Regions from separate parts of the Streptomyces sp. NPDC045968 genome, predicted to be linked through region 2. Evidence: riboswitches for the same ligand, from Rfam matches in the RefSeq annotation. Region 2 holds a riboswitch; the other holds the start of a gene.
What was found. Region 2 has a riboswitch for glycine ahead of gcvT (glycine cleavage system aminomethyltransferase GcvT). Riboswitches for the same ligand answer to the same signal wherever they lie in the genome.
Positions count from the first base shown of each region.

Region 1: another riboswitch for glycine. It lies ahead of gcvP (aminomethyl-transferring glycine dehydrogenase); the one in region 2 lies ahead of gcvT (glycine cleavage system aminomethyltransferase GcvT).

Region 1 is NZ_JBWKLF010000012.1:214,912-219,202, forward strand. It holds gene gcvP (aminomethyl-transferring glycine dehydrogenase) at 1-2,290, opposite strand, end outside; glycine riboswitch at 2,483-2,580, opposite strand; gene AC07FA_RS30615 (PRC-barrel domain-containing protein) at 2,714-3,085, shown strand; gene AC07FA_RS30620 (DNA polymerase IV) at 3,007-4,291, opposite strand, start outside.
Region 2 is NZ_JBWKLF010000011.1:261,748-266,038, forward strand. It holds gene AC07FA_RS29480 (enhanced serine sensitivity protein SseB C-terminal domain-containing protein) at 1-234, opposite strand, end outside; gene AC07FA_RS29485 (enhanced serine sensitivity protein SseB) at 353-1,123, opposite strand; gene AC07FA_RS29490 (AAA family ATPase) at 1,187-1,861, opposite strand; glycine riboswitch at 2,018-2,115, shown strand; gene gcvT (glycine cleavage system aminomethyltransferase GcvT) at 2,272-3,411, shown strand; gene gcvH (glycine cleavage system protein GcvH) at 3,512-3,889, shown strand; gene glyA (serine hydroxymethyltransferase) at 3,908-4,291, shown strand, end outside.

The DNA of each region.
Region 1 (4,291 bases), on a different contig from region 2:
GAATCCCTGCGGAACCCCACGGGGCGGCCGAGATCGGGCCCACGCCGGTCTCCGGGCCCGCGGCGGGCTGGAGCGGGTGGTTCGGCAGGTAGGGCGCGAGGTGCGCGCGCACACCGACCGGGCCGACGCCCGGGCCGCCGCCGCCATGCGGGATGCAGAAAGTCTTGTGCAGATTCAGGTGCGAGACGTCGCCGCCGAACTTGCCGGGCTTCGCCAGGCCGACCAGCGCGTTGAGGTTGGCGCCGTCGACGTACACCTGGCCGCCCGCGTCGTGGACCTCACCGCAGATGTCCGCGACGTGCTCCTCGAAGACACCGTGCGTCGAGGGGTACGTGATCATGAGCACGGCGAGCTCGTCACGGTGCTTCTCGATCTTCGCGCGCAGGTCGTCGATGTCGACCTCGCCGTCGTCGGCGGTCTTCACCACGACGACCTTCATGCCGGCCATCACGGCACTCGCGGCGTTGGTGCCGTGCGCCGAGGAAGGGATCAGGCAGACCGTGCGCTGGTCGTCGCCGTTGGCCCGGTGATAGGCGCGGACCGCCAGCAGACCGGCGAACTCACCCTGCGAGCCCGCGTTCGGCTGGATGGAGACGGCGTCGTAACCCGTGACCTCGGCCAGGCGCTCCTCCAGCTCGCGGATCAGGGTCAGGAAGCCCTGGGCCTGCTCCGCCGGTGCGAAGGGGTGCAGCGCGCCGAATTCGGGCCAGGTGACCGACTCCATCTCCGTGGTCGCGTTCAGCTTCATCGTGCAGGAGCCGAGCGGGATCATGCCGCGGTCCAGCGCGTAGTCACGGTCGGCCAGCTTGCGCAGGTAGCGCAGCATCGCCGTCTCGGAACGGTGCTGGTGGAACACGGGGTGGGTCAGGATCGAGTCGGTGCGCAGCAGCCCCTCGGGCAGCGTGTCGGCGGCGGCCGCGTCCAGCGCCTCGATGTCACCGTCGGCGCCGAAGGCGGCCCAGACGGCGGCGATCTGCGTACGGGTCGTGGTCTCGTCGCAGGCGAGGGAGACCAGGTCGCCGTCGACGAGCCGCAGGTTCACGCCGCGCTCACGGGCATCCGCGACGACCTGCGCGGCCTTGCCGGGAACCCGCACGGTGATCGTGTCGAAGTAGGACCCGTGCACGACGTCGGCACCGGCGGCCCTCAGGCCCTCGGCGAGGATGGTGGCGTAACGGTGGGTGCGCTGGGCGATCGTCCGCAGCCCGTCGGGGCCGTGGTAGACGGCGTACATCCCGGCCATCACCGCGAGGAGCACCTGAGCGGTACAGATGTTGCTGGTGGCCTTCTCGCGGCGGATGTGCTGCTCGCGGGTCTGGAGGGCCAGGCGGTACGCCTTGTTGCCGTCGGCGTCCACCGAGACACCGACCAGCCGGCCGGGCAGGGAGCGGGCGAACTTCTCGCGTACGGCCATGAAGCCCGCGTGCGGTCCACCGAAGCCCATCGGCACGCCGAAACGCTGCGTGGTGCCGACCGCGATGTCCGCGCCCAGCTCACCGGGGGAGGTGAGCAGGGTCAGGGCCAGCAGGTCGGCGGCGACGGTGACGATCGCGCCGAGCTCGTGGGCCTGCTCGATGACGGGCTGGATGTCCCGGACGGCTCCGGAGGCGCCCGGGTACTGGAGCAGCACGCCGAAGACACCGCGCTCGGCGACGTCCGCCGGGATGCCCTCGGCGAGGTCGGCCACGACGACCTCGACACCGGTCGGCTCGGCACGTGTCTCTATCACCGCGATCGTCTGCGGCAGGGTGTCCGCGTCGACGAGGAAGACGCCGTTCTTGACCTTGCCGACGCGCCGCGCCAGCGCCATCGCCTCGGCGGCGGCGGTGCCCTCGTCGAGCAGGGAGGCGCCCGAGGTCGGCAGTCCGGTCAGCTCGGCGACCATGGTCTGGAAGTTGAGGAGCGCCTCCAGGCGGCCCTGGGAGATCTCGGGCTGGTACGGGGTGTACGCCGTGTACCAGGCCGGGTTCTCCATGACGTTGCGGAGGATCACCGGAGGGGTGAAGGTGCCGTAGTAACCGAGCCCGATCATCGGGGCGAGGACCTGGTTGCGGTCGGCGAGGGAGCGCAGCTCGGCCAGTACCTCGGCCTCGGAGCGGGCGGCGGGGAGGTCCAGCGCCTCCGCACTCCTGATCACATCGGGCACCGCGGCTGCGGTGAGCTCGTCGAGGGAGCCGTAGCCGACCTGGGCGAGCATCTTCGCCTGGGCCTCGCCATCGGGCCCGATGTGGCGCTGCTCGAAGGGAATGCCCTGCTCAAGCTGGGAGAGCGGAGTGCGACGGGGGGTCATGATGGAGGCCTCCTGGTCTGTCACGACCTGCGAGGGGCACCACGGCGTGGGTGCCCGAACGGCCTCCCCCTCTGTCATCTCGACCTGAGAGCTTCACCGGCCGCACATGGCGGACCGGCTTTCACCGTCGGTGAGGAAAGGTCCCGCGCCGGTCTGTGCCGTGGCGAGTCCCGTCCTGCTTTCCAGAGTGACCTCAACCGTGCGGTACGGGGGCCTGAGAGATTCCGGGGAGGATTTGCTCCTTCGGCGCCTCCGGCGTTCTCACCGAAGGACTCTCCCGCACGGGGTCAGCAGCCACTGCCAGCCTACCAGCGGGCACACGTCGGCTGTCTCGAGTGGCCGCCGCCCCCGATCTGCACTTTCGTAGTGCTTGTGGAGTAATGGGGGGACCACCCTCAGTTGTTGCGACCAGTGGGAGGCACCGTGCAGACCGATATCGATCCGCGCAGCCTGATCGGCCGCAAGGCATTCGACCGCAAGGGCGCCAAGATCGGAACGGTGGATGAGGTCTATCTCGACGACGCGACCGGGGTGCCCGAGTGGGCGGCCGTACGTACCGGGCTCTTCAGCAGGGACGCCTTCGTGCCACTGGAACCGAGCGAATTCGTCGACGACTCGCTGCGCATCCCCTTCGACCGCGCGTTGATCAAGGACGCGCCGGACTTCGGCGTCGGACGGCATCTCTCACCGGAGCAGGAGCTGCAGCTCTACCGCCACTACGGTCTGGACTCGCCGCCGGAGGAGGAGCTGGCGCCGGACCGTGACTTCGGGAGGCTGGCGGGCCAGGAGGAGTAGTCCACGGGCTCTTTCACGAGCGGCAGCGGCTCGGCCGGCCGGAGCTCCGGGTCGTCGATGCGGAAGGTGCGCACCCGGCCCGGGGGGTCGCCAGGCTCCTCGAAGCGCACCGTCACCCGGCCCACGCCGCTGCCCTGCACCCATCCGTGGCCGTAGGTCTCGTGCCGTACGTCGTGTCCCGAGGGCCACCGCCGCGCGGCAAGCTGTTCGGGACTCTCCTCCGCCGCTTCCTCGGGCGCCTCCACCGGCTCCTCGTCGGTTCCGCTCTCCTCGGCGACCGCTGCGGCGCTGCGCGCGTCGGCGGCCTGCGCGAACAGATCCTCCTGGGTGAAGTCGGCGAGCCCCGTGACACCCACTCCGAGCAGCCGTACTCCCCCGGTGGTGTCGACGGCCTCCAGCAGCCGCGCGGCGGCCTCCCTGATGACGGTGGGGTCGTCCGTGGGACCGCGCAGCGTCTCGGACCGGGTGAGCGTCGAGAAGTCGTAGCGCCGCACCTTCAGCACGACCGTCCGCCCCGACCGCTCCGCGGCCCGCAGCCGCCGCACACACCGGTCCGCGAGGCGTTCCACCTCCGACCTGACGCGCACCCGGTCGTGCAGGTCCACGTCGAAGGTGTCCTCGACCGACACGGACTTGGCGTCGCGCTCCGCCACCACGCGCCGGTCGTCGTACCCGAGGGCCATGAGGTGCAGCGATGCCCCGTGGGCCTTGCCCAGCAGCCGTACGAGCTCCGCCTCGCCCGCATCGGCCAGGTCGCGGACGGTGGTCATCCCGGCCCGTCGCAGGTGGTCTCCGGTGGCCGGTCCGACGCCCGGCAGGATGCGCACGGACATGGGCGCCAGCAGCTCCCGTTCGGTACCCGGCTCGATGAGGACGAGCCCGTCCGGCTTGGCCTCCTCCGAGGCGATCTTGGCGATCATCTTGGACCCGGCCAGACCGACGGACCCGGTGAGTCCGGTGACGGCCTTGATCGCCGTACGCAGCTGCTCGCCGATCTCGCGGGCCGAGGCCGAGTCGTCGGCGACCCCGCCGGCCTCCAGGTCGACGAATGCCTCGTCCAGGCTGAGCGGCTCCACCAGGGGCGACATGCGCCCCAGAAGCCCCATCACCTGGTCGCTCACCGTTCTGTACAGCGTGAAGCGCGGCACGAGGTACGCGGCGTTGGGCGCGAGTCTGCGGGCCTGGGCCATCGGCATCGCCGAGTGG
Region 2 (4,291 bases):
GCTGGCGGAGAGCTCCTGGGCGGAGGTCACACAGGGGGCGTAGCCCAGCCCGTCGACCTCCATGTTCCCGTACTGGGCATCGGGAGAGCCCGCGGTGCCGTGCCACAGGAGCATCCAGACCCGGCCGTCGGTGAGGGCCTGGAGCAGTGCTTCGTACGCGTCGTAACGCCCGGGCGTCACCTGGCCCAGCATGTGCTCGATCTGCCCGGCCGCCGCGGTGCCTGACGCGCTCACTCTGGGTCCCGCCCCTCATCGATCCGCTGTCGCCCCGCCACTTCCGGGCATACGGGTGCGACCCCGCCATGCCATCAAACCAGCTTATGCCTCGCTTCTGACACCGACTTGACGGCGGTCAGTGTCCTTCGCGCCGGTAGAAGGGGCGTACCTTCTCGCGCATCCAGTCCCCGACGGGGTCCTGCGTCACGTCGAGCAGGACGAGATTGACCGGCCAGGGCGGCTGGACCCGGCCGAGCGCACGGCCGATGGCGTCCATCGGGGCGCTCTGCCCGGCGCCGTCCCAGGTGGCGAACTCGACTCCGACGAAGAGGACCGGATCACCGCCCTCGATGCTGGCGAGCGCCCGGCGGGCGGTGCTCACGACACCGCTCTCCTGGAATTCGCCGGAGACCGCGGCGAGGAAGTCGACGGGGTCCTCCTGCCAGTCCGGCTCGTAGAGCTTGACCCGGCCGCCGCCCGCGGGGCCGTCCAGCGGGGTGCGGCCGGCCCGGCACAGTTCGGCGACGGCCGGCGGCGGCAGGGGCAGGCCGACGGCGCCGCCCGGGTTCACCGCGATGCCCACCTGCGGGGGCAGCCCGCGGGCGAAGTCGCGGGCGGGCGCCACGGCGAAGGAGATGTGGCTGCCGACGCACAGCAGGAACTGCGCCTCGGAGCTGTACACGGGGACGTACGCGGCGCCGTCGATGTCCATCATCGGCAGATCGAGGTCGTCGCTGGCGGGATGGCCACCGTTGGGCAGCGGCACCCAGAGCGGGCTGCGGCCGAGCACTTCGAGCAGCCGGCCGCCCGCCTCCGGGACGCCGAGGGAGGCGACCAGCACTTCTTCGAGCTCGTTGCCCGGCCAGCCGTGGTGCGGCTGGGTCTCGAACGGCGCCGGATTGTCCACTGGTGCTGCTCCCCTTCTCGTCGTGCCCTGCGGCAGCGATCGTAGACGAGCGAACGCCAGGCCCTACGTGGGTGCGAACGCGATCCGGTCGAGCGCGTCCGCCGCCTCGCGGTCCAGCAGCACCGCCGAGGCGCATCCCGCCGGGAGCAGGCCGGTCTCCGTGTCCCGCATGAGCCGGCCGACCGAGCGCCGGTGGCGGGCGAACGCGTATCCGGAGACTCCGCGGCCGCGCTCCCGCTGGCCCTCCCTGGCCACCTCGGGGGTGACGTCGAGCAGGACGAGGTGCAGGATGCGGCCTCTGCGCCTGGCGTGCCGGGCCAGCCAGCGCCGTACCCAGGTCTGCGTGCCGCAGTCGTGCACCACGACGGACTCGCCGGAGCGCAGGGCCTGCCAGAGCCCGGTGTAGTGGGCGGCGCGCACGAGGGGGCGGTAGAGGGCGTACGGGAGGAGACGGGGCAGGGCGCGGCCCCAGCGGTCCCTGGTGTCCTGGGAGTCGATGGCCCGCTCCGTCACCGTGCGGCGGATCAGGGTCGACTTGCCGCTGCCGGGCAGCCCGGAGACGACCACCACGTCGCCCGCGGCGAAGTCCAGACTGCGCGGGCCGCGCCCTTCCCGGCCGCGCAGGTCCCGCACGACGGGCGCGTGCGTGCCCAGCAGCGCGCGGACGGGCGCCGCCTGCTGCGGCGGCACCGCCCCCTGCGCGGCCCCCGCGGTCGTCGCGTAACGCTGCAACGTCATCGCCTCCCCCTGTCCGGTGACCCACATCTGCCCAAGAAGTGTAAAGAAAAGGTAATGCGGCACAACCGGCTCACCGGCCCGTATCCGTCGGGACCGGACGTCCCACTCTCCCGCATGCCGTGCGATGATGACCCCGCCAACTGCATACCGGCCGTTTGAATCCGCGCGGGAGAGTTCCGGACACTGTGTGTGCCGGGCGCCGAAGGAGCAAGTTCCTCCCTTGAATCTCTCAGGCCCCGTACCGCGTGGATGAGGCAGATCTGAAAAGCGAGCCGTTCCGCGGCTCCACCCAAGGTGCAAGCCGACCTCTGTGGGGAACGACCCCCTCAGGGCCTCTCGGCGAACCTCTCAGGTTCCGATGACAGATGGGGAGGGATCGTCCTCTGTCGTCATGCCCTGGAGCCGTATCCATGAGCACTGCCCCGAGCACTGCCCCCCGCCACACCGCGCTGGACGCCCTGCACCGTTCGCTGGGCGCGACCATGACCGACTTCGCGGGCTGGGACATGCCGCTGCGCTACGCCAGTGAGCGCGACGAGCACAACGCCGTGCGCACCAGGGCCGGTCTCTTCGACCTGTCGCACATGGGCGAGATCACGGTCACGGGCCCGCAGGCCGTCGACCTGCTGAACTACGCGCTCGTCGGCAACATCGGCACGGTCGGCCTCGGCCGCGCCCGCTACACCATGATCTGCCGCGAGGACGGCGGCATCCTGGACGACCTGATCGTCTACCGCCTGGGCGAGAGCGAGTACATGGTCGTCGCCAACGCCGGCAACGCCCAGACCGTCCTCGACGCGATCACCGAGCGCGCCGCCGGTTTCGACGCCGTCGTACGCGACGACCGCGACGCGTACGCGCTGATCGCCGTCCAGGGCCCGGAGTCCCCCGGCATCCTCAAGTCCGTCACGGACGCGGACCTGGACGGACTGAAGTACTACGCGGGCCTGCCCGGCACCGTCGCCGGTGTCCCGGCCCTGATCGCCCGTACCGGCTACACCGGCGAGGACGGCTTCGAGCTCTTCGTCGCCCCCGAGCACGCCGAGCAGCTGTGGAAGGCCCTCACCGAGGCCGGCGCCCCGGCCGGTCTGATCCCGTGCGGGCTCTCCTGCCGCGACACGCTGCGCCTGGAGGCGGGCATGCCGCTGTACGGGCACGAGCTGACCACCGCGCTGACCCCGTTCGACGCCGGTCTCGGCCGGGTCGTGAAGTTCGAGAAGGAGGGCGACTTCGTCGGGCGCGCCGCGCTGGAGGCCGCCGCCGAGCGCGCCGAGACCGCTCCCCCGCGCAAGCTCGTCGGCCTGGTCGCCGAGGGCCGCCGGGTGCCCCGTGCCGGTTTCCCCGTTGTCGCCGTGGGCGGGCCCGAGGGCACGGTCATCGGCGAGGTCACCTCCGGAGCGCCTTCGCCCACGCTGGGCAAGCCGATCGCCATGGCGTACGTCGACGCGGCGCACGCCGCGCCCGGCACCACGGGCGTCGGAGTCGACATCCGGGGCACGCACGAGCCGTACGAGGTCGTGGCCCTGCCGTTCTACAAGCGCCAGAAGTGACATCCGGGACATCCCGGCGTCCCTGACGTGACGCAGTCGCGTCTCACCCCGTAAGACCACCGTTCATCAGCACTCCCCCGCGTACAGGAGAATTCAGGTCATGAGCAACCCCCAGCAGCTGCGGTACAGCAAGGAGCACGAGTGGCTGTCGGCCGTCGAGGACGGTGTGGCCACGATCGGCATCACCGAATTCGCCGCCAACGCGCTCGGTGACGTCGTCTACGCCCAGCTCCCCGAGGTCGGTGACACGGTGACCGCGGGCGAGACCTGCGGCGAGCTGGAGTCGACCAAGTCGGTCAGCGACCTGTACTCGCCGGTCACCGGTGAGGTCACCGACGCGAACCAGGACGTCGTGGACGACCCGTCGCTGGTGAACTCCGCTCCTTTCGAGGGCGGCTGGCTGTTCAAGGTACGTGTCGCGGATGAGCCGAAGGACCTGCTCTCCGCCGACGAGTACACCGAGTTCTCCGGCAACTGAGACCCAAGGGACCCCCTGATGTCGCTTCTCAACTCCTCCCTCCACGAGCTGGACCCGGACGTCGCCGCCGCCGTCGACGCCGAGCTCCACCGTCAGCAGTCCACCCTCGAAATGATCGCCTCGGAGAACTTCGCTCCGGTCGCGGTCATGGAGGCGCAGGGCTCCGTCCTGACCAACAAGTACGCCGAGGGCTACCCGGGCCGCCGCTACTACGGCGGCTGTGAGCACGTCGACGTCGTCGAGCAGATCGCGATCGACCGCATCAAGGCGCTGTTCGGCGCCGAGGCCGCGAACGTCCAGCCGCACTCGGGCGCGCAGGCCAACGCCGCCGCGATGTTCGCGCTGCTGAAGCCGGGCGACACGATCATGGGTCTCAACCTGGCCCACGGCGGTCACCTGACC